DNA from 2 places in the Fictibacillus sp. b24 genome. Region 1 is predicted to be linked to the other one. Evidence: a T-box and tRNA genes for the amino acid it is inferred to sense, from the RefSeq annotation. Region 1 holds a T-box; the other holds one or more tRNA genes.
The links. The T-box of region 1 lies ahead of tyrS (tyrosine--tRNA ligase). A T-box ahead of a tRNA ligase gene usually reads a tRNA of that ligase, here a tRNA-Tyr.
Positions count from the first base shown of each region.

Region 2: it has a tRNA-Tyr gene. The T-box ahead of tyrS (tyrosine--tRNA ligase) is inferred to sense a tRNA for this amino acid. The anticodon was not compared.

Region 1 covers NZ_JAUCES010000005.1:2,708,722-2,718,643, reverse strand. Annotated here, with positions in the region: gene modA (molybdate ABC transporter substrate-binding protein) at 1-540, shown strand, start outside; gene modB (molybdate ABC transporter permease subunit) at 541-1,197, shown strand; gene QUF49_RS14105 (hypothetical protein) at 1,202-1,777, opposite strand; gene QUF49_RS14100 (DUF3626 domain-containing protein) at 1,905-3,014, shown strand; gene QUF49_RS14095 (MarR family transcriptional regulator) at 3,112-3,624, shown strand; T-box leader at 3,633-3,865, shown strand; gene tyrS (tyrosine--tRNA ligase) at 4,330-5,574, shown strand; gene QUF49_RS14085 (S66 peptidase family protein) at 5,654-6,577, opposite strand; gene QUF49_RS14080 (nitric oxide synthase oxygenase) at 6,695-7,774, opposite strand; gene QUF49_RS14075 (NUDIX hydrolase) at 7,884-8,363, shown strand; gene QUF49_RS14070 (HIT family protein) at 8,421-8,873, shown strand; gene QUF49_RS14065 (GNAT family N-acetyltransferase) at 8,873-9,415, shown strand; gene QUF49_RS14060 (hypothetical protein) at 9,434-9,694, opposite strand.
Region 2 covers NZ_JAUCES010000005.1:3,432,840-3,446,354, reverse strand. Annotated here, with positions in the region: gene QUF49_RS18105 (cob(I)yrinic acid a,c-diamide adenosyltransferase) at 1-347, shown strand, start outside; gene perR (peroxide-responsive transcriptional repressor PerR) at 441-872, shown strand; gene QUF49_RS18095 (YgzB family protein) at 906-1,271, opposite strand; gene QUF49_RS18090 (nucleotidyltransferase-like protein) at 1,391-2,257, shown strand; rRNA gene QUF49_RS18085 (16S ribosomal RNA) at 2,522-4,071, shown strand; rRNA gene QUF49_RS18080 (23S ribosomal RNA) at 4,264-7,200, shown strand; rRNA gene rrf (5S ribosomal RNA) at 7,265-7,380, shown strand; tRNA gene QUF49_RS18070 (tRNA-Asn) at 7,390-7,464, shown strand; tRNA gene QUF49_RS18065 (tRNA-Ser) at 7,469-7,560, shown strand; tRNA gene QUF49_RS18060 (tRNA-Glu) at 7,588-7,662, shown strand; tRNA gene QUF49_RS18055 (tRNA-Val) at 7,689-7,764, shown strand; tRNA gene QUF49_RS18050 (tRNA-Met) at 7,794-7,870, shown strand; tRNA gene QUF49_RS18045 (tRNA-Asp) at 7,874-7,949, shown strand; tRNA gene QUF49_RS18040 (tRNA-Phe) at 7,995-8,070, shown strand; tRNA gene QUF49_RS18035 (tRNA-Thr) at 8,079-8,154, shown strand; tRNA gene QUF49_RS18030 (tRNA-Tyr) at 8,238-8,322, shown strand; tRNA gene QUF49_RS18025 (tRNA-Trp) at 8,341-8,414, shown strand; tRNA gene QUF49_RS18020 (tRNA-His) at 8,428-8,503, shown strand; tRNA gene QUF49_RS18015 (tRNA-Gln) at 8,520-8,594, shown strand; tRNA gene QUF49_RS18010 (tRNA-Gly) at 8,667-8,741, shown strand; tRNA gene QUF49_RS18005 (tRNA-Cys) at 8,754-8,828, shown strand; tRNA gene QUF49_RS18000 (tRNA-Leu) at 8,856-8,940, shown strand; gene QUF49_RS17995 (ATP-dependent helicase) at 9,159-11,387, shown strand; gene QUF49_RS17990 (YhgE/Pip family protein) at 11,592-13,515, shown strand, end outside.

The DNA of each region.
Region 1 (9,922 bases):
GCACCTGTTGATCTGTTCTTCTCAGCAGCAGAAGATAAATATGATGAACTTGTAAAAGAGGGATTCATCGAGGGAAACTCAGGAACAGATCTTTTGCGTAACGAATTGGTGCTAATCGTTTCAACCAACTCAAAAATAAATGGGTTTGGGGATTTACCGAAAGCCGACCGAATATCAATCGGAACGCCAGTGTCTGTGCCAGCTGGAACGTATGCGAAAGAAACGCTTGAAAGCTTAAATCTATGGAACGAGATCGAAAAGAAAATGGTCTATGCCAAAGATGTGCGTCAAGTATTAACCTATGTAGAAACGGGAAACGTAGACGCTGGAATTGTTTATAAAACAGATGCCGTGATCTCGGATAAAGTGAAAATTGCAGCAACCGCAAGCGAGCAAACGCATTCACCTATCGTCTACCCCGTAGGCGTAACTAAAGAAAGTTCACATCAGAAAGAAGCCAAGGAGTTTTATGAATTTCTGAAAAAAGAAGAGTCGATCAAAGTCTTTGAAGACAATGGTTTTAAGCGGGTAGAAAATTAGATGGCTATCGACTTTTGGTCACCAGTCAAACTGTCGTTAGGAATTGCACTAGTTGCGGCAATCCTCGTAATCGCTGCAGGCTTATTTTTTGGACGGATGATGGCTCACAAAAAATTTAAAGGGAAATCTATTGTTGAAACGTTCTTTTTACTGCCTTTAGTGCTGCCGCCTACGGTAGTTGGTTTTCTTCTGATTGTTTTATTCGGGAGAAATGGTCCAGGCGGGCAACTCATACAATGGTTATTTCACCAACCAATCATGTTTACATGGTGGGCCGCAGTAATCGCGTCTTCGGTTGTTGCATTTCCTCTCATGTATCAATCGGCAAAATCGGGTTTCGAGTCCATTGACGGAGATATTGAGAATGCGGCACGTGTAGATGGAGCGAATGAATGGCATGTTTTTATGAGGATATCCATTCCTTTAGCACTTAGGGCCATCGTATCCGGTGCCATATTAAGTTTTGCCCGAGCTTTGGGAGAATTCGGTGCAACACTCATGTTTGCGGGGAATATACCCGGAAAAACGCAAACGGTATCTACCGCAATCTACATGGCGATCGACTCTGGCAACATGGATCTCGCCTGGATGTGGGTAGCGAGTGTTGTTGGAATTTCTTTCTTAATGTTAATTGCTGTAAATCGAGTAAGGGCTTGATTCTCTATTGTTGCTCACTTAATACCTCTATCGCTACTGCATACTTGCTTCTAGGCAGGTAGGCTAGCTTTAGAGGTTTATTTTTATACTTCTCTATAAAACTGGATCTTAGAATAGATTGTTGAGCAAAATGAAGAGTTGTTCCCTGTATTGTAATGGTTGCCACATAATCTCTGCCGTTTTTCGAACCATCGTACGTAATATTAGAGGGTATACCTTCAACACTTTGAAATTTCTCATGATCATAAGCTGTTTTATCTCTAAAAAGCTGAACAGCGGTATGGGCAAAAACAATTGAACAAATGAGCGTACCAGCAATCAGTAAAGGAACGAAAATCTTTTCAATCACTTTCTCCATCTTATAATGAACTAGGAAGATGGACATAAAAAGTGAAAAGATCGACCCTCCTAGCCAGTAAAGGCCTTCAGATAATACGAGGTGCTCATGATATATAGAATTCGACAAAAATAAACTAACTATCGCAACAATCATTAGAAAAAGCATCGTTATAAGAGTAATTGTCTTTGGAGTACGAAAGCTTCTTGTTCTTGTCATACTTCGCTTTCTTGCCTTTTCCATGTTTTATCACTCCTTATCTTGAATATATTCGTTCCAGAATTCGCCCTATTCCTTTTAAAAAAAATCAAAGGATATAACAAAAACGTGACGAATAGCTGTATAAATCATTAAAGGGGAACCGTTATTTATGAAACTATCTCGTTCGCAAAATGCAGCTATCCAGTTCTTTGAGGAATATGCTAAAAACCATAAAGATGAAGCATGTGAGTCAATCAAACACATTCTAAAGATGGCGAATATCCCAGTCCAATTATATGAAGACGCTGTTTTGAAAATAAAAAAGAATGCAAGAATCGCTCTCCACTTTCATCCAGATCGGCCAAACTCAAGTTTGAAAATGGTTGCTGAAGCTTTACTGCTCGACGGTGTTTATAAAAGTCAGTTTGAAACGCTGCTTTCGAACGGAAGCGTTTCAGCATACCCTGGCGGATTGCGTGATACGTGGGAAGAAAGAATTTTTGGAGGAGCGTATCAATTGGAAGGGACGACCAATAGCCATCGTCCGAAATACGGCGCTTTGAATCTGATGCTACATCCAGACGGTCCAGCTCCTCGTTTTGGTTCGTGTTATTTTCTGCTTTCTCCTCAAGTCTCCAAACGCTCAACGTTCACGTATTTGGACTCTCATCAAGATCCTGTTGAAAAGGGAACGCTGACTGAGTTTGATATGATTATGTCCGCTTTGTTGGTTGAAATTTTCACAAGGGATTTTGCCATTGGTGAAAGGAATCTAACACCAGGAAAACTAATCAATCATCTTCAATCCAACCTAGATAAGGCAGTACTTGATCCATCAAAGCAACAGGTGATTCGTAATCTTAATCATTATATTGAAGCTCAAGTTCATGGTGACATTTCTTTAAAGGAAGATGTTGAAGTTCTTGTTGCAGATCCATCTTTTAAGGAAACGAGGGTTGGGAAAACATTGGAACAACTTTGTTCTAAATATGCAATCAATCTCTATTGGCATATGGGATTCGAGCTAACGGCAGACGAAGTACCGCCTGATTTTAGAGGTCCGACTATGCCTTCTTTAGCAAAACGGATCGCAAAAAATAATGTGATTGATGCCAGTGTTGTCGGTAGTGCCGTTATGGACTTGAAGCGGAATCCAGACGCTTGGAGCGACCTAGGAACATATAGTGAAGCCCTTCAGGAATTGAAATTGCTTTGGCACGTTTTAGTGAAGTATGGAAAACCACATCATAATGGTGACAAGACAAAATGGGCAACTTAACAACAGAGAATCTAAAAAACTATCTTGCATTTACCATGTAACTTTGTTAATATCGTTTCAACGCTAACGATTATGAAAACTTTAAGGAGTGGTTAGCATCTATTCTTTTGATGAGTTCGGTGAATTATTGCCGGAAGAAAAGGATACCATCAACAAATTAGCGAAGGCGCCCATCGAGTCACTCCACTTGGACGCTATAACTGTCGTAACTAATCTCTACCGAGCGGCACAAGGATTGCGGAATAAGATGGAGCGGGAAGTTTTAGCAAAACACGGTCTATCGTGGACGTCATTTTCCATTTTGTATGACCTTTGGATCTGGGAATCGGTCGAGACGAAAAAGCTCGCAATGTCAGCTGGTGTTTCGAAAGCAACCATAAGCAACATTACGAATACATTAGAAAGAAAACAGCTTTGCTATCGAAAAGTGGATAATCGCGACAGGCGTATCACGTGTGTGGTGCTGACCGATCAAGGCAGAAAAGTGATGGAGGAGCTGTATCCTCAGTTTCATCAAGGTGAGGTTGAAGTGGTATCTTCATTGTCAGTTGAAGAGCAAAAAGTAATATCAGGCTTGCTTAGACGAGTCATCCGAGAAAATAATTTCTAATTTTATATAAAAATGCAATGACAGGAAACGCAGTAGCAATGATCTCCCTGTAATCAGAGAGCCGGTGGATGGTGCGAACCGGCACAAAGATCATGTGAATTACATTTCCAGGAGCTTTCTTTGTTTTTGACTGTTCAGGTCAGATGCAAAGGACGGGAAACCGTTATTTTTTTAAGCGGAAGAATGTTACGTTCTTCAATTAGGGTGGTACCGCGTGTAAAAGTTAGACCACGTCCCTTAGTTTTAGGGATGTGGTCTTTTTGTTTTGCTGTAAAACACTAGACGAATTTAATCTAACCACTAGGAAAAGCTGTGCATGAACGTTGCTTGAGTGAAGTAATACTGGTATGCGGGAGAGTGAGGACTGATTTTTGTTGGGGGTGGGGGTATAGGGTTGGTCGATATTTGTCGAGTTTTATCGACTCGCGGATAAATGAGCAAAACTCGCGGGATTATAGCCAAAACTCGCCGGAATAATTCCAAAATTTCCAGGATTATTTCCAAAATTTCTAGAATTAGTGGATTAGATACCCCGCCTAGTATAAGGGGAGATCCTTTTTTATAGCTTAAACTGCACCTATTTTGGCTTTTTTCTAAAAATTATTTCTCTCATACGCCTCAAAACAACTTAAAAGGTAATCATCCTCTTAAAAGAGCAACAAAATTTTTCAAAAATAGCCTTTAAATTTAAAAGGAGGAAATCAAATGAGTCAGGTTATGGAACTATTAACAGAGAATCAAAGAAATGAAGTGAAGAGGCAGTTGGCGCTCTATAGCCAAGGTGTTCAGGAGATTATTCCTGCTGAAGATTTAGAAACAAAAGTGGCGAAATCGATTCTTGAAAATCGCCCGTTGAAAATAAAGCTCGGTCTAGATCCGTCAGCGCCAGATGTACATCTCGGTCATACGGTTGTACTGAATAAACTCAGACAGTTTCAAGAGAACGGCCATATCATCCAGCTTATCATTGGTGATTTTACCGGAAAGATTGGCGATCCGACAGGGAAGTCTGTTGCGCGTAAACAGCTTACAACCGAAGAAGTGGAGCATAACGCGAAGACATACTTCGAACAGTTCGGTAAAATCGTGGACATGGAAAAAGTTGAACTTCATTACAACTCGAAATGGCTGTCACAGCTTAACTTTGAAGATGTTATTAACCTTGCAGGAAAAATAACGGTGGCACGGCTTTTGGAGCGTGATGATTTCGATAAGCGAATCTCAACAGGTAAGCCGATCTCGCTGCATGAGTTCTTTTACCCACTTATGCAAGGCTACGATTCCGTTATGCTGGAGTGTGATATCGAGCTTGGCGGAACGGATCAGCAGTTTAACATTTTAATGGGAAGACACTACCAAGAAAAGTTCGGCAAAGAAAAACAAGTTGCGATGTTGATGCCTCTCTTAGAAGGATTAGATGGCGTTGAAAAGATGTCGAAGTCTAAAAAGAACTACATTGGTATAGATGAAGCACCGCAAGAAATGTACGGCAAGTCGATGTCGATACCAGATTCACTCATGACAAAGTACTTTGAACTTGTAACGAATTTTACACCTGAAGACCTCCAGCGTTTGAAAGATGATATCGAGAATGAAAAAATACACCCTCGCGATGCAAAAATGCTTTTAGCCAAAACAATTGTGAAGATGTACCATGGGGAGAAAGCAGCAGATGCGGCAGAACAGCAGTTTATTAACGTGTTTCAGCAAGGAACCCTGCCGGATGAGATTCCAGTGATGAAGTGGGAGGGTGCAGAGAAAGTATCGGTTATTGACCTGATTGTTGAACTGAAGATGCTTCCGTCAAAAAGTGAGGCTCGCAGAATGATTGGCAACCGTGGTGTTAAAATTAATGGTGAAAAAGTGGAAGATACGAATCTGCTGATTCAAGTGGAGGAAGGCATGATTGTTCAAGTAGGTAAGCGGAAATTTGTGAAGATTAAAATATAGAGTAAAGCTTGCAGGACTTTAAAAACGACCATAAAATTGTGGTCGTTTTCCTGTAAGTCCTGTATATCACTCATAATAGTTATATACTCACTGCTGGCTCCATCACTGTGAGCGAACGGTTATACGTATTCATGGTCACATTTACACCGAGGGGTACTGCTGCTTTATAAAAGCCATGTGAACTTGTAAGGTTTGTCATCAATGGTTTTCCAAGTGGAACGAGAAATTCATCAATTATGTTTTCGTACGTTTTCCCATAAGCAGGTTGGCATTCTGTACATTCACCCATAATGATTCCGATACAATCATCAAATTTACCTGCGAGCTTCAGGTGATTCAAATATCGAAAAATCGTATTAACCGGTTCATGTGTATCTTCAAGAAATAATATCTTTCCCTTCGTATCAATTTCATAAGGTGTGCCTAAACTGCCTACAAATGATGTAAGGTTCCCGCCAACAATCTGCCCCGTAACATTACCCTGAACTTTACTTACAAGGGGAATTCCTGGAGGATTATTAATGGACCACGGTGTTGTTAATTGAGTAATGCTATTGAAGAATTGGTTATAGTTGTAAGGTGGCGTTCCTTGGCGGAAATCTAAAAGCATTAGGCTTTGAAACGTAACAAGATCTGCAAATTGATAGAGGACATTCAGTAAAATGGTAATATCACTATAACCTGAAACGATCTTTGGATTGTTCTTTATGATGTTGAAGTCCAGGTAGGGGAGAATGCTCGCTACTCCCACACCACCTCTAGTAGGCAGAATTAATTTCACTTGCTGATTTTTAAACATGTTCATTAAATCTGTGGCCTGCTGCTGCGGCGTTCCTGCTAAAAAACCGTTAGCGGCATATACATAATCGCCTATGACGACTTTAAACCCCATGTTTTTTAATGTATTGATTCCTTCATTAATAATGTTCGCTTCTAGCGGGCTTCCTAATGTTACAATTCCGATTGTGTCACCCCGCTGCAATTGACGTGGTTTTATTGCCATTACATACAGCTCCCTCCATCGAACCCAAAACCCTCATAGCAAGTATATTTTGCAGAAGAGGAAGGTATGAAAAAAACGTCCAGATAGAGTTTCTGAACGTTTTCGTGTGAGCTTTTATCAGTAAGGCTTAGGCTGATAAAAATAATTCGGCTTTACGACTTCATTTTTATAAGGCTTATGGAAGATATGGGTAGTGGCCGGGGACATTGGAGGAATAAGCCAGGCCCAGTTTCCCGTAACTTTACGGCCGCTCTCTGATTCTTTTTCCTCAAACTTCTTAAACTGCTGTGCTGCCGTATGATGGTCGACGATACTAACGCCGTCTTCTCTGAACGAATGCAGCACGGCAATATTCAGTTCCACGAGTGCTTTATCTTTCCAAAGAGAAATAGAGCTTTTCGTATCTAGCCCCATGAGTGATGCAATCTGCGGCAGCATGTTGTACCGGTCTTCATCTGCTAAGTTACGAGCGCCAATTTCCGTTCCCATATACCATCCGTTAAAAGGAGCTGCTGTATAGTGAATGCCTCCAATTTCAAGTTTCATATCAGAAATGAAAGGAACACCGTACCATTTCAGCTGCAGATCTTGAAACCATTCATATTCCGGATGGCGAATATCCACTTCTAGAGTAACCGCGTCAAGCAGTTCAAAGAATTTAGGAGTATCGTTGTTTAGTTGGATAACGATTGGGAGAATATCAAATTGTCCGTATTTAGGCTCCCACCCTAATTCGATACATTTTTTCGTAAATTCGATGGATGCTGGATCACCAACTACGCCATCTTCTAACAGATACCCCGCGTAACGAATCATCTGATGGTTCCAGATACGAACTCGCTGATTATCTGTTTGTGGTGAAAAAATCGTGATGGTTGGACGAATGCGCCCATGATTCGTTGCATACTTCATGTGCTCGATAATCGCTTGAAAGATGTCTTCTTCTGTTTCCAGATGTCGTTTATCAAATGTATGCATCTGATCCCAAAAGAGTCTTCCGATACAGCGATTGCTGTTCCGCCAAGCGACTTTCGCTCCATACTCTATTTCGAAAGATGTGTGTTTGTATGTGCCTTGTTCATGGATCTCGCTCGTAATCTCGTTGATTCGATTCTCTATTTCTTCTTGTGTTTTATTTAACTCCTGGTAGCAGCAAGTAATGAATTCCGTTGCTTCTTGTAAAAGATTGGTTTCCAAAGTAAAGCCCCCAACAAAATAAGTGTATTACTATAATAGCCGAGTTTTTGAGGAAATACCGCTTGGAAGTGTTACAAAATAAGTACATGACCTTTTGGAGGAATGAAGATTGAGAGCTCCGTACCAAGTTTTGGTTATACCTTTTCGAATAAGAAAAAACCGTGTTGAATATGCCATTTTAAAAAGAGCCGATCTTAACTATTGGCAAGGAATTGCTGGTGGTGGGGAAGGAGGAGAAACGCCTGTTGAAGCAGCAAGACGTGAAGCATTGGAAGAAGCAGGTTTAAGTTCATCGTGCAACCTCATCCAGCTAGATACAGTGACATCGCTGCCAGTTGAACATGTTGTCGGTCATTATTTATGGGGTGAGGACGTATATGTTATTCCTGAATACTCATTTGGTATGGAAGTGTTGAATGATGAGTTAACGCTCTCGAGGGAGCACTCCACATACAAATGGGTGGGTTATGAGGAAGCATTGATTGAACTTAAATGGGATAGCAACAAAACGGCACTGTGGGAACTAAATGAAAGAATAAACAATCAGAACACAAAAAAGGAAATTAATGCTAATATGAATACAAAATAAAAGAGTGAGGGTTTAGCCATGACGAATCAGAGCTGTTTAATTTGTGAGCGTATTAAAATGATTGAAAATAAAAAAAATCCCTATTTTGTTGCTGAATTAGAAACAGGGTATGTGGTTATTGGAGATCATCAATATTTTAAGGGATACAGCCTTTTTTTATCTAAACAACATAAGACAGAGCTTCATTTTTTAGAGAACCCCGTGAAAAATAAGTTTTTGATAGAAATGAGTCAAGTGGCTGAAGCCGTTTATATAGCCTTTGATGTTGAGAAGTTAAACTATGAATTACTCGGGAATGGAGATTCGCATCTGCACTGGCATCTGTTTCCCCGAAGAAAGAATGATTCACCTGTAAAAGGTCCTGTCTGGTGGGTAAATCGTGAGGAGATGTTTTCAGAGGAAGTAAAGCCTTCTAGCGAAGAACTGGAAGAGATGAAAATGAAATTATACGATGAATTGATAAAAATTACTTCTATTAAAAAAAGTTTCAAAGAAAGGTCTAGCGTTTGATGATAGATTTCCTTTCCATTGAAACCGAACGATTGATTTTAAGAGAAGTAACACTTGAAGATGCAGAAGACATGCTTAGTTATTTGTCTGACCCTGAGGTAGTAAAACATATGGGACTCGAACCTTACGAAACTGTTAAAGACGTTCATAGTGAAATTCAGTGGTATCAAACCATTGTAAAAGAAGGATCAGGTATGAGATGGGGGATTACATTAAGAAATTCAGGTAATGTAATCGGAAGTTGTGGTTTCCTCAATAGAGCACCTAAGCATTTTCGAGCTGAAGTGGGATTTGAACTGAGTAAGCAGTACTGGGGAAAAGGAATAGCCGCGGAAGCGTTAGAAGCTGTCATAAAGTTTGGATTTGAACACTTGCAGCTAGAACGGATCGAAGCGCTCATTGAACCTGCAAATACTTCATCTCAAAAGCTGGTAGAGAAAACTAGCTTCATGAGAGAAGGATTGCTTAGACACTATGAATATACGTGCGGGAAGTTCGATGATCTTTTAATATACTCCATTTTAAAAGGCGATCTTACATAAAACGTATTGCTGGAAAGGTTAAATAATAGAAATGACAAAAGCTATTGTTAGTGCACTAAAAATAGCAAGTGCAATCAACCCATTCTTTTCTCGCGAGTTCATTTCTTCATGCTTTACGTATGTATCAATCACAACGATCGCACAAATTGTTTTTACCACCAGCAACACAGTTATCTGTAAGTAATCCGCAGCTGTTAGTTGGTTGAAACTCACTTGAAAACTTTCTCGCAGTTTTATCCCCATTAATCCAAAAAGAATAAACGGTGTTAAAAAGTACAAGAAGACTATTATTTTGGATTTTATATGCATATTAATATCCTCACTTTTTATAAGAGTTAGTTTTAGTAAGAAGTATATTGTTATTGTACTCTCGATAAAGGCTTTTGTAACTCGCTTTGTGGGAGTTGAGAGTAATTGAAGCCGTTAGTATTTTTGTTTAAAAGCGAACATTCTAATAAATTTTATCATTATAGTTAAGTTTTTGGTTGAAAACTGTTGTTTATATTG
Region 2 (13,515 bases), 730 kb from region 1:
TTTTCCATGTTGGTGCAGAACTGGCAACACCTGCAGGGAAAGAAGTAGCGTGGAAGTTGAAAGAAGAGGATATCCGTTTTCTTGAAGAAACCATCGACGAATGGCAAGCGGGACTTAAACCTCTTAAACAGTTTATACTTCCAGGAGGTTCACCATCAGCAAGTGCTTTTCATACAGCCCGTACGATTGCGAGACGAGCCGAGCGAATTGCTGTTGGAATAGATGGCGTTAATCCATTAGTGATGTCTTACTTAAACAGACTGTCTGACTTTTTGTTTATTGCAGCAAGATATGTAAACGAAAAGATGAAGGTGAACGAGCCTGTTCTGCACGAAGATCATTCATAAAACTGCGCTTCAATTGACAAAACCTGTAGGTAGCAGTAGACTAATTATAACGATTACAAAGTAAGAATTCTTAAAGAAATGGGGTGCATGACGATGTCTAGCGCAAAAATCAGTGCGGCAATTGACAACTTAAAATCAGCAGGTGTTCGTATAACGCCTCAGCGTCATGCTATCTTAGAGCATCTTATCCAATCAATGTCCCATCCAACAGCTGATGAGATCTACAAGGCGCTGGAAGGGAAATTTCCTAATATGAGTGTTGCAACAGTCTACAACAACCTTAGAGTTTTTAAAGAGGCGGGTCTTGTTAAAGAACTGACTTACGGAGACTCATCAAGCCGATTTGATTGTGTAACAACAGATCACTACCATATCATCTGTGATTCGTGCGGTAAGATTGTGGATTTTCATTATCCTGGTCTAGACGAGGTTGAGAGTCTCGCAGAATCTGTAACAGGCTTTGATGTAGGACGTCACCGTATGGAAATTTACGGAGTATGCCCAGATTGCAAAAGAAAACATTAAAAAAAAGCTGACTTCCCATACGGTGAGTCAGCTTTATCTATTTTCTTTGCGCATTTGGCGTTTAGAATTATATTTTTCATCAAAATCTTCGCCTTCAAGACTTTTATCCATCGTAAGCGGCTGATTACAGGACATGCAAGCATCTACACGACCTAATACTTTTGTGACCTTACCACAGTTCGGACAAACCACCTGTACAGCTTGGGTAGAGATCATTCCGATCCAGAAGTAAACACCAGCGCTGGCGATTGTTGCGATAAACCCAACCACCATAAAAATTGACATAACGACAAAACTTGTCTTGAAAAACAGGCCAGCATACATGATGATAATACCTATAAACACTAGGCTTAAGGCAAACGTACGTATTTTATTAATTTTGCTCGTATACTTTATCATACCTGTCCCTCCTCCGTTCATTAGTATAACATATGAACTCTCTAGAAAAGAAAAAGGATTTCTTTATTTGATGTTGAAAGATAACAAACAGGATTTTGTTAAAATGGGAGATGACCTTCATGGAAGATATTTTACGCCCGCTATATCAAGAGAGAGCAAGCAACGAAAACACACTAGGTGTTCTTTTCGTTGAAAAAAACAAAACATTCAGCCCTGGAACCGATCACTTTGACTGCGTTCTTCTTATAATAGTAAAAGAATCAGATCAACCTTGGATGATTAAACACTATGAATTCGAATCAGGATCGGCTGCTCTGCATGTTGTAACAGAAGGCCTTCTTAATTCCTGGCTGATGCTAGGATCTAATAGAAGAGCTGTAGACTGGGTAATGAACGGCAAAGTTCTATTTAACCGTAACGAATACATAACGAGATTGCGTGACCGGCTGCACGAGTTTCCGGCAGAAGAAAGAACACATAAGATTGGCCTTGAGTTTGCAAAGCTGCTCCGTCGTTATAATGATGGAAAAGAACTATTTCACTCAGGTCATTATTTAGATGCATTTAACAACATCATGCATGCTCTTCATCACCTTGCTCGGTTATCGGTTATTGAACATGGATACTATCCTGAAGTTACGGTATGGAATCAGGTTAAAGTGATACAACCGGAAATCTTCAAGTTATATGAAGAACTCGTCACAGGTGAAGAATCCATTGATAAACGAATTGAACTTCTATTACTTGCATCTGAGTTCTCGCTCTCTTCAAAAACCAAATTAGGTGCCAATCACTTGTTAGGTGTTATTAAACAAAAAGAAGAGTGGGCTTATCATGAATTAATGGAACATAGTGAGGTTCAGGACTATGCTATTGATCTTCCGATGATTCTTAATCACTTAAAAGACAAAGGTTATATTAAGACGGTTAAACGAGAAACAAAGAGCAAGAACCTGTACCATCGCTACTACGCAATAAAAGAATAAACTTTTTTATAAAAAGGTGTTGACCTGTTTATCTATATCGTGCTATATTATTTCTTGTCGCTGCGACACACAGAAACAATGTTGCAGACGGGAAACACGATAAAAAAACAGGTTGACATCTTCTTTTTAAGATGCTATCCTAATAAAGTCGCCAAAACGAGCGACAAGCTAAAAACACACAGTTCTTTGAAAACTGAACAAAAGAAATAGGTAAGGAATTAAGAATTAATTCCGTCAGTTTTAAAATCGAGCAAGACAAACACTTTTATGGAGAGTTTGATCCTGGCTCAGGATGAACGCTGGCGGCGTGCCTAATACATGCAAGTCGAGCGAATGAAGAGGAGCTTGCTCCTCTGATTTAGCGGCGGACGGGTGAGTAACACGTGGGTAATCTGCCTGTAAGACGGGGATAACTCCGGGAAACCGGGGCTAATACCGGATAATAAGAGAAGAAGCATTTCTTCTTTTTGAAAGTCGGTTTCGGCTGACACTTACAGATGAGCCCGCGGCGCATTAGCTAGTTGGTGAGGTAACGGCTCACCAAGGCGACGATGCGTAGCCGACCTGAGAGGGTGATCGGCCACACTGGGACTGAGACACGGCCCAGACTCCTACGGGAGGCAGCAGTAGGGAATCTTCGGCAATGGGCGAAAGCCTGACCGAGCAACGCCGCGTGAGCGATGAAGGCCTTCGGGTCGTAAAGCTCTGTTGTTAGAGAAGAACAAGTACGAGAGTAACTGCTCGTACCTTGACGGTACCTAACCAGAAAGCCACGGCTAACTACGTGCCAGCAGCCGCGGTAATACGTAGGTGGCAAGCGTTATCCGGAATTATTGGGCGTAAAGCGCGCGCAGGCGGTCTCTTAAGTCTGATGTGAAAGCCCACGGCTCAACCGTGGAGGGTCATTGGAAACTGGGAGACTTGAGTGCAGGAGAGAAAAGTGGAATTCCACGTGTAGCGGTGAAATGCGTAGAGATGTGGAGGAACACCAGTGGCGAAGGCGGCTTTTTGGCCTGTAACTGACGCTGAGGCGCGAAAGCGTGGGGAGCAAACAGGATTAGATACCCTGGTAGTCCACGCCGTAAACGATGAGTGCTAGGTGTTGGGGGGTTCCACCCTCAGTGCTGAAGTTAACACATTAAGCACTCCGCCTGGGGAGTACGACCGCAAGGTTGAAACTCAAAGGAATTGACGGGGGCCCGCACAAGCAGTGGAGCATGTGGTTTAATTCGAAGCAACGCGAAGAACCTTACCAGGTCTTGACATCCTTTGACCACTCTAGAGATAGAGCTTTCCCCTTCGGGGGACAAAGTGACAGGTGGTGCATGGTTGTCGTCAGCTCGTGTCGTGAGATGTTGGGTTAAGTCCCGCAACGAGCGCAACCCTTGACCTTAGTTGCCAGCATTCAGTTGGGCACTCTAAGGTGACTGCCGGTGACAAACCGGAGGAAGGTGGGGATGACGTCAAATCATCATGCCCCTTATGACCTGGGCTACACACGTGCTACAATGGATGATACAAAGGGTTGCGAAGCCGCGAGGCCAAGCCAATCCCAAAAAGTCATTCTCAGTTCGGATTGTAGGCTGCAACTCGCCTACATGAAGCCGGAATTGCTAGTAATCGCGGATCAGCATGCCGCGGTGAATACGTTCCCGGGCCTTGTACACACCGCCCGTCACACCACGAGAGTTTGTAACACCCGAAGTCGGTGGGGTAACCCTTTTGGGAGCCAGCCGCCGAAGGTGGGACAGATGATTGGGGTGAAGTCGTAACAAGGTAGCCGTATCGGAAGGTGCGGCTGGATCACCTCCTTTCTATGGAGATTATGAAACAGCTTCGACTGTTTCGTAAGTACACCTATTCTTCTTTTGTTCAGTTTTGAGAGAACTAAATCTCTCTACTTTATATGTTCTTTGAAAACTAGATATCGACATCCAAACAATATGCAAGGCAGATATATTATTTATCTGCGCCAAGCAAGATCTTGATGTGTAAACATCATATAAGGTTAAGCTAGAAAGGGCGCACGGTGGATGCCTTGGCACTAGGAGCCGAAGAAGGACGGGACGAACACCGATATGCCTCGGGGAGCTGTAAGTAAGCATTGATCCGGGGATTTCCGAATGGGGGAACCCACCATCCGTAATGGGATGGTATCCATATCTGAATACATAGGGTATGAGAAGGCAGACCCGGGGAACTGAAACATCTAAGTACCCGGAGGAAGAGAAAGCAAATGCGATTTCCTGAGTAGCGGCGAGCGAAACGGAAACAGCCCAAACCAGAGGGCTTGCCCTCTGGGGTTGTAGGACACTCTACATGGAGTTACAAAGGAACGAAGTAGGTGAAGCGGTCTGGAAAGGCCAGCCAAAGAAGGTAACAGCCCTGTAGCTGAAACTTCGTTCTCTCCTGAGTGGATCCTGAGTACGGCGGGACACGTGAAACCCCGTCGGAATCCGGGAGGACCATCTCCCAAGGCTAAATACTCCCTAGTGACCGATAGTGAACCAGTACCGTGAGGGAAAGGTGAAAAGCACCCCGGAAGGGGAGTGAAATAGATCCTGAAACCGTGTGCCTACAAGTAGTCGGAGCCCATTAACGGGTGACGGCGTGCCTTTTGTAGAATGAACCGGCGAGTTACGATCCCGTGCAAGGTTAAGTTGATAAGACGGAGCCGCAGCGAAAGCGAGTCTGAATAGGGCGACATAGTACGTGGTCGTAGACCCGAAACCGTGTGATCTACCCATGTCCAGGGTGAAGTTCAGGTAACACTGAATGGAGGCCCGAACCCACGCACGTTGAAAAGTGCGGGGATGAGGTGTGGGTAGGGGTGAAATGCCAATCGAACACGGAGATAGCTGGTTCTCCCCGAAATAGCTTTAGGGCTAGCCTCGCGGCAAGATTCCTGGAGGTAGAGCACTGATTGGACTAGGGGCCCCCACAGGGTTACCGAATTCAGTCAAACTCCGAATGCCAGAGAATTATCCGCGGGAGTCAGACTGCGAGTGATAAGATCCGTAGTCAAAAGGGAAACAGCCCAGACCATCAGCTAAGGTCCCAAAGTATACGTTAAGTGGCAAAGGATGTGGAGTTGCCCAGACAACCAGGATGTTGGCTTAGAAGCAGCCACCATTTAAAGAGTGCGTAATAGCTCACTGGTCGAGTGACTCTGCGCCGAAAATGTAACGGGGCTAAACGTATCACCGAAGCTATGGCTTGTACCGTATGGTACAGGGGTAGGGGAGCGTTCGAAGTGCAGCGAAGTCAGACCGGAAGGACTGGTGGAGCGCTTTGAAGTGAGAATGCCGGTATGAGTAGCGAAAGACAAGTGAGAATCTTGTCCATCGAAAGCCTAAGGTTTCCTGAGGAAGGCTCGTCCGCTCAGGGTTAGTCGGGGCCTAAGCCGAGGCTGAAAAGCGTAGGCGATGGATAACAGGTTGATATTCCTGTACCACCTCCTTTCCGTTTGAACAATGGGGGGACGCAGTAAGGTAGGGTGAGCGCACTGATGGAATAGTGCGTCTAAGCAGTTAGGCTGTTGGGTAGGCAAATCCGCCCAACGTGAAGGCTGAGCTGTGATGGCGAGGGAAATTTTAGTACCGAAGTCCCTGATCCTACACTGCCAAGAAAAGCCTCTAGTGAGGAAAGAGGTGCCCGTACCGCAAACCGACACAGGTAGGCGAGGAGAGAATCCTAAGATGATCGGGAGAACTCTCGTTAAGGAACTCGGCAAAATGACCCCGTAACTTCGGGAGAAGGGGTGCTCTGATAGGGTTTATCGCCCGAGAGAGCCGCAGTGAATAGATCCAAGCGACTGTTTAGCAAAAACACAGGTCTCTGCGAAACCGCAAGGTGAAGTATAGGGGCTGACACCTGCCCGGTGCTGGAAGGTTAAGAGGAGGGGTTATCCTTACGGAGAAGCTCTGAATTGAAGCCCCAGTAAACGGCGGCCGTAACTATAACGGTCCTAAGGTAGCGAAATTCCTTGTCGGGTAAGTTCCGACCCGCACGAAAGGTGTAACGACTTGGATACTGTCTCAACGAGAGACCCGGTGAAATTATAGTACCTGTGAAGATGCAGGTTACCCGCGACAGGACGGAAAGACCCCATGGAGCTTTACTGCAGCTTGATATTGGATTTTGGTACAGCTTGTACAGGATAGGTAGGAGCCTGAGAAGCCGGAGCGCCAGCTTCGGTGGAGGCGTCGGTGGGATACTACCCTGGCTGTATTGAAATTCTAACCTTGAACCGTGATCCGGTTCGGAGACAGTGTCAGGCGGGCAGTTTGACTGGGGCGGTCGCCTCCTAAACAGTAACGGAGGCGCCCAAAGGTTCCCTCAGAATGGTTGGAAATCATTCGCAGAGTGTAAAGGCACAAGGGAGCTTGACTGCGAGACCTACAAGTCGAGCAGGGACGAAAGTCGGGCTTAGTGATCCGGTGGTTCCGCATGGAAGGGCCATCGCTCAACGGATAAAAGCTACCCTGGGGATAACAGGCTTATCTCCCCCAAGAGTCCACATCGACGGGGAGGTTTGGCACCTCGATGTCGGCTCATCGCATCCTGGGGCTGAAGTAGGTCCCAAGGGTTGGGCTGTTCGCCCATTAAAGCGGTACGCGAGCTGGGTTCAGAACGTCGTGAGACAGTTCGGTCCCTATCCGTCGCGGGCGCAGGAAATTTGAGAGGAGCTGTCCTTAGTACGAGAGGACCGGGATGGACACACCGCTGGTGTACCAGTTGTTCCGCCAGGGGCATAGCTGGGTAGCTACGTGTGGACGGGATAAGTGCTGAAAGCATCTAAGCATGAAGCCCCCCTCAAGATGAGATTTCCCATCACGTTAAGTGAGTAAGACCCCTTAGAGATGATGAGGTTGATAGGTCTGGTGTGGAAGCGTGGTGACACGTGGAGCTGACAGATACTAATCGGTCGAGGGCTTATCCTTAAAATGCATAACGTTTGGAAACGTCGTATCTAGTTTTGAGAGAACATACTCTCAATATAATTGGTTCAGTGATGATGGCGAAGAGGTCACACCCGTTCCCATACCGAACACGGAAGTTAAGCTCTTCAGCGCCGATGGTAGTTGGGGGTCTCCCCCTGTTAGAGTAGGACGTCGCTGAGCCATACATATTCCACAGTAGCTCAGTGGTAGAGCTATCGGCTGTTAACCGATCGGTCGTAGGTTCGAGTCCTACCTGTGGAGCCATATTGGAGAGCTGTCCGAGAGGTCGAAGGAGCACGATTGGAAATCGTGTATACGGTCAACCCCGTATCAAGGGTTCGAATCCCTTGCTCTCCGCCAGATACATACTCTCTAGCTCAAACAACTGGCCCGTTGGTCAAGCGGTTAAGACACCGCCCTTTCACGGCGGTAACACGGGTTCGAATCCCGTACGGGTCACCATTTTATACATAACCAACTTAAAATATGGAGGATTAGCTCAGCTGGGAGAGCACCTGCCTTACAAGCAGGGGGTCGGCGGTTCGAACCCGTCATCCTCCACCATTTAAACTTTAGTATCATATTTATATCATCGCGGGGTGGAGCAGTCTGGTAGCTCGTCGGGCTCATAACCCGAAGGTCGCAGGTTCAAATCCTGTCCCCGCAACCAATTGGACTCGTGGTGTAGTGGTTAACATGCCTGCCTGTCACGCAGGAGATCGCCGGTTCGACCCCGGTCGGGTCCGCCATTTTTATCAAAACGGTGGTTTTAAAACACCAAGAATTTTATTCTTGGCTCGATAGCTCAGTCGGTAGAGCAGAGGACTGAAAATCCTCGTGTCGGCGGTTCGATTCCGTCTCGAGCCACCATTTTTTTTGCCGGTTTAGCTCAATTGGTAGAGCAACTGACTTGTAATCAGTAGGTTGGGGGTTCAAGTCCTCTAGCCGGCACCAGTTTTTTCTTCCTTAATTGGAATAAAAAACGTATTGAAAAACAGGGTGTTTATGTTTTATAATAAAACCTGTCTTCATTTTGTGGAGGGGTAGCGAAGTGGCTAAACGCGGCGGACTGTAAATCCGCTCCCTCCGGGTTCGGCGGTTCGAATCCGTCCCCCTCCACCATCTTTTAAATCCTTATACAGGGGCATAGTTTAAAGGTAGAACGAAGGTCTCCAAAACCTTTGGTGTGGGTTCGATTCCTACTGCCCCTGCCAATTATATACTGTGGCGGTCGTGGCGAAGTGGTTAACGCATCGGATTGTGGTTCCGACATTCGGGGGTTCGATTCCCCTCGTCCGCCCCATTAATATTTAAAGTGTTGGGCTATAGCCAAGCGGTAAGGCAACGGACTTTGACTCCGTCATGCGTTGGTTCGAATCCAGCTAGCCCAGCCATTTTTATTTTTATAACATAAGATACCTTTAACAGCATATTATAAGTTAATTAAAAAAGTTAATTAAATGTTTGCGGAAGTAGTTCAGTGGTAGAATACAACCTTGCCAAGGTTGGGGTCGCGGGTTCGAATCCCGTCTTCCGCTCCATTTTTATATTCTGGCGGCATAGCCAAGTGGTAAGGCACGGGTCTGCAAAACCCTTATCCCCCGGTTCGAATCCGGGTGCCGCCTCCATAATTCCAATTCAAAAAAGATTCAAATGCCGGTGTGGCGGAATTGGCAGACGCGCACGACTCAAAATCGTGTTCCTTCTGGAGTGTCGGTTCGACCCCGACCACCGGTACCATTTTACTTAACTTAACATTTAAACTTAAAACTTCTCACGTTTGTGGGGAGTTTTTTTATTGTTGTTTGTGGGCGGAACTGAAGCTCTACTGCACGTAAATGTCATTCAGCTGCGCGCAAATGCCGGGTAGCTGCGCGAACTAAAAAATACGACTAGGAAAACCAGGAGTGCTGTCACAGTTATTTATAAATCAAAATGATCAAAAGGAGGACTGAACGATGGAAGATTTCTTCGCTGAGATGAAAAATGATTTAGGAATATCCTTAAATGCTGTTCAAAAAAAAGCGGTCTTACAGACGGATGGGCCTCTTCTATTACTAGCATCGCCAGGATCAGGGAAAACAACTACTATCATCATGCGTATTGGTTATTTAATTAAGCAAAAAGGGATAAATCCAAATCGTATAAAAGCTGTTACATTCAGTAAAGCCTCGGCAAATGATATGAAAGATCGATTCATGCGGTTTTATCCGGATCTTCAGCCAGCAGACTTTTCAACCATACATAGCTTTGCTTTTGAAGTAGTTAGAAATTATTACAGAGGGATGGGGACTTCTTTTCGAATTATTGAAGGTGAGCAAGAGTTAGGCGAGAGTGCAGCGCGGGATGAAAACATTCAGTTGAATAAAAAGTTAATATTGAGAAACTTATTTAAGTCAACAGTAGGTGAGAACATAACAGAGGACCAAATGGAGGAGCTCGTCACCTATATCAGCTACGTTAAAAATAAAATGCTGCCTAAAGATAAATGGTCAACCGTATCGTGTGATGTTCCTAAAGCAGAACAAATTATTATTCAATACGAAGAATTTAAGCGTGCAGACCGAAATCAAATTTTATTGGATTTTGATGATATGCTTACAGTTTGTAATGAGGTATTAGGAAATAATGAGAAATTGCTGAGTCTATATCAGCAAAGATATGATTATATTTTAACGGATGAAAGTCAGGATACGTCGCTGGTGCAGCATTCCATAATAGAAAAGTTAGTATCAATTCATAAAAATTTATGTGTTGTAGCCGATGATGATCAATCGATTTATAGCTGGAGAGGTGCTGAGCCTTCCTATTTGCTTGAATTTAAGAAGGTGTATCCTGAAGCAGTTATACTTTTTATGGAACAGAATTACCGCTCTACACAAGACATCGTGAATGTTTCTAATCAGTTTATTAAACGAAATAAGAATAGATACGAAAAGAATATGTTTACAGAAAATCCTCCGAATAAACCTATTGAAATAAGAAAACTTATCAATTTTAATGAACAATCCAAATACTTGGTTAAGGAACTTAAAGATGAAGATGATTTAAAAGAGATCGCCATTTTATACCGTAACAATTCCTCATCCATTGGCTTAATGAATGATTTTGACCGTGCAGGGATTGCATTTTATATGAAGGATGCTGATAATCGTTTCTTTTCACACTGGGTCGTTCAGGATATATTGAATTTTATGCGCATGGCTTTTACCGATAAGAGGCCAGATATTTTAGAAAAGATACATTTAAAATTTAATGGCTATATCAGTAAACAGCAGATGAGTGCTTTAAAGCAATTGAATACGAACGATTCTGTATTTGATAATTTGCTGAAGCATGTAAAATTACAGGATTACCAAGTTAAGCTATTGAAAGCAAGCCAAGAAACATTTAAAGAAATGAAAGAGATGAAGCCGCTTCAGGCTATTCGGGTAATCAGGGATCGGTTAGGTTACGATAAGGCTCTGGAGAAGATATGTAAAAGTCTTGGGTTTCGTATTGATTATTTAATTGGCATTTTAGATACTCTTGAAGAGATTGCGGCAGATCTAAAGAGTCTTGAGGATTTCGCAAAAAGACTAAAGCATCTGGAAGCTGTTTTAAAGACAGCCAAAAGGAAAAAGGGACAAAATGCTGTTACGCTCTCAACATTTCATAGCTCAAAGGGTCTTGAGTTTGAGAAGGTATATATGATTGACTTAGTACATGGAATCATTCCTTCTAGTGAAGACCAAACTGACAGCGGTTTGATGGAAGAATCGGCTCGCCTTTTTTATGTAGGAATGACGAGGGTGAAAAAACAATTAAAACTTATTACTTATGGTTACCGGGACGGGAAAAAGGCAGAAGAATCCTTATTTGTTGCTGATGTTAAGAACATTATCAATCCTCCTGATCTATCTGCATCTAAAGAAGCTATAACCCAGAAGAACATAAGAATAAGAAGAGAAGTTGGATCAAGTAATCGAGAAAAGATAAATGGAGTTCCTTACAATCCTAATGCTATTCGAGAAAAGGAAGCATTACGTACAGGTATTACGGTTGTACATAGGGTATTCGGAACTGGAGAAATTACAAATGTGGATGAGGAATATATTCATATGAAATTTCCCTCCAAAGAAAAAAAGCTATCTATTAAAGCTTGCTTAGATATGGGGTTATTAGAGCCCATGATAAAAGAAATTTAGTGAAGCGAATGCTGTTTTCTGCAGCGTTCGCTTTTTTCACACAAAATAGATCATAACTCCCATAAATATTTTAATATTTTACAATTTTCTGATTAGTAAGAAGGATTTATCCTTGTTTATTAGAATTATACATTCTAGTAGATGTGAATACTCATTCACTTCTATCAAAAAATGTTTTTATTTTGTATAAACGGGGGGAAAGGGATGAGTGTCTTTCGCTTATTTTTGGCTGAAATGGCAAAGCTGGCAGCAAAAAAAGGGGTACTGATTTCAGTGATTGCTGCTTTGCTCGTACCGGTCGTCTATGGTGGTATTCTTTTATCACCGACATGGGGACCGTACGATAATTTGTCGAACTTGCCAGTTGCAGTGGTCAACAAGGACAAAGGTGCACTGTCTAATGATGAGCCGATCAATGTAGGACAAGATTTGGTCGCAGATTTAAAGAAAGGCCAGGATCTTGGATGGGACTTTGTTAGTTCTGCTGAAGCTAAAAAGGGTCTTGATAGCCTGAAGTATTACATGGTTATTGAAATTCCTGAAGACTTCTCACAGAGAGTAACTACAGTTTTAGAAGATAATCCGCAAAAACTTGAGTTAAGGTACATTCAAAATGAAGGTTTAAACTTCATGGCGGCGCAGGTAACGAGAAGTGCGACAGAAAAGTTAAGAGAAAAACTTGGGGATAAGATTACAGAGAAGTATGCGAGCAACATGTTTGCAAGTCTCGGAGATGTTTCTGACGGATTTCAAAAAGCAGCAGACGGATCGGGGAAACTAAATACAGGTATTACTGATCTTCATGACGGAACGAGCTTACTTTTGGAATCGCTTACAAATAAGGCGACTGATATTTCGAAATTAGCCAATGGCGCAAAAGAGCTTCAAAATGGAACTGGACAAATGGTTAATTCTTTATCAGCTAAGCAAGCGGATATCAGCAAACTCGCGAATGGATCTCAACAGCTAAGTGCTGGGACTGCAGAAATGCTTCAATCTCTGCAAGCAAAATCAGGCGATATTTCAAAGCTAGCTGCTGGTTCTGAAGCAGCAAATGAAGGTACTGGATTATTATTGCAAGGGTTGAAGGACAAGCAATCAGGCATTAAAGATCTAGCCGCTGGAGCGAAGCAGCTTGGAGATAATATTCCTCAATTAAAACAGGGTACATCTGGAGTTCTTACAGGATTAAAAGGGGTTCAAAGTGCGATAAAGAGTGAACTCGCACCTGGGACACAAGCTGTTTCTGCAGGAGTGAATACGGTAGTAGATGAATCTAAACAACTGGGAGCTGGTCTCCAAGTTTTATCAGCTGATCTTCAGGCTTTCTTAAAGCAGCACCCAGAACTGCAGACAGATCCTGCTTTTATGAAGATATTTGGTACGAGCCAAGCGTTAGCTCAAAAGACTGCTGATCCAGCTAAAGGACAACAGCTGGCTGCTCTTCAACAAGGAGCAGCATCAATCGCTGCTGCGTTCACAGCGAATGAAGTACCTAATCCAAAATCTTTGGCAGACGGTGTAAATCAACTCGTGGCTGGTCAAACTCTAGTTGATAACGGAGTAACAACGCTAAGCGAAAAAGTTCCTCTTCTTCAGCAAGGAACGGCTTCTGTTGAAAGCGGTTGGAACACGATGGTCGGTAAGGTTGGCGAGCTACACGCAGGAACTTCCCAAATCGCTGCAGGAAACCAATCGGTTAATACGGGCTGGACAGCGTTAACGACAGGGGTTACTCAGTTAAATGATGGGGCAAAGCAAATCTCAGCGGGTAACTCTACAGTTGAAAAAGGCTGGCGCGATCTGACAGCCGGTGCAACGAAAATTAACTCTGGGATGTTACAGGTGAAGGATGGAAACACTTCGGTTGAAAAAGGCTGGGGTGAATTGACTGACGGAGTAACGAAGCTAAATGATGGTGCGGGACAATTAAATGATGGAAGCAACGAGCTCTCAACAGGTCTTAAGGATGGAGCAGAAAAAACGAGCGCGATTAAAGCGGCTACCGATAAAAATTTAAGCATGTTCTCATCACCGGTAGAACTGAAAAGTGAAACGGTAAACAAGTATCCGCTATATCGTGATTCGACGGCACCATATGTGCTTTCACTCGCATTATTTGTGGGGA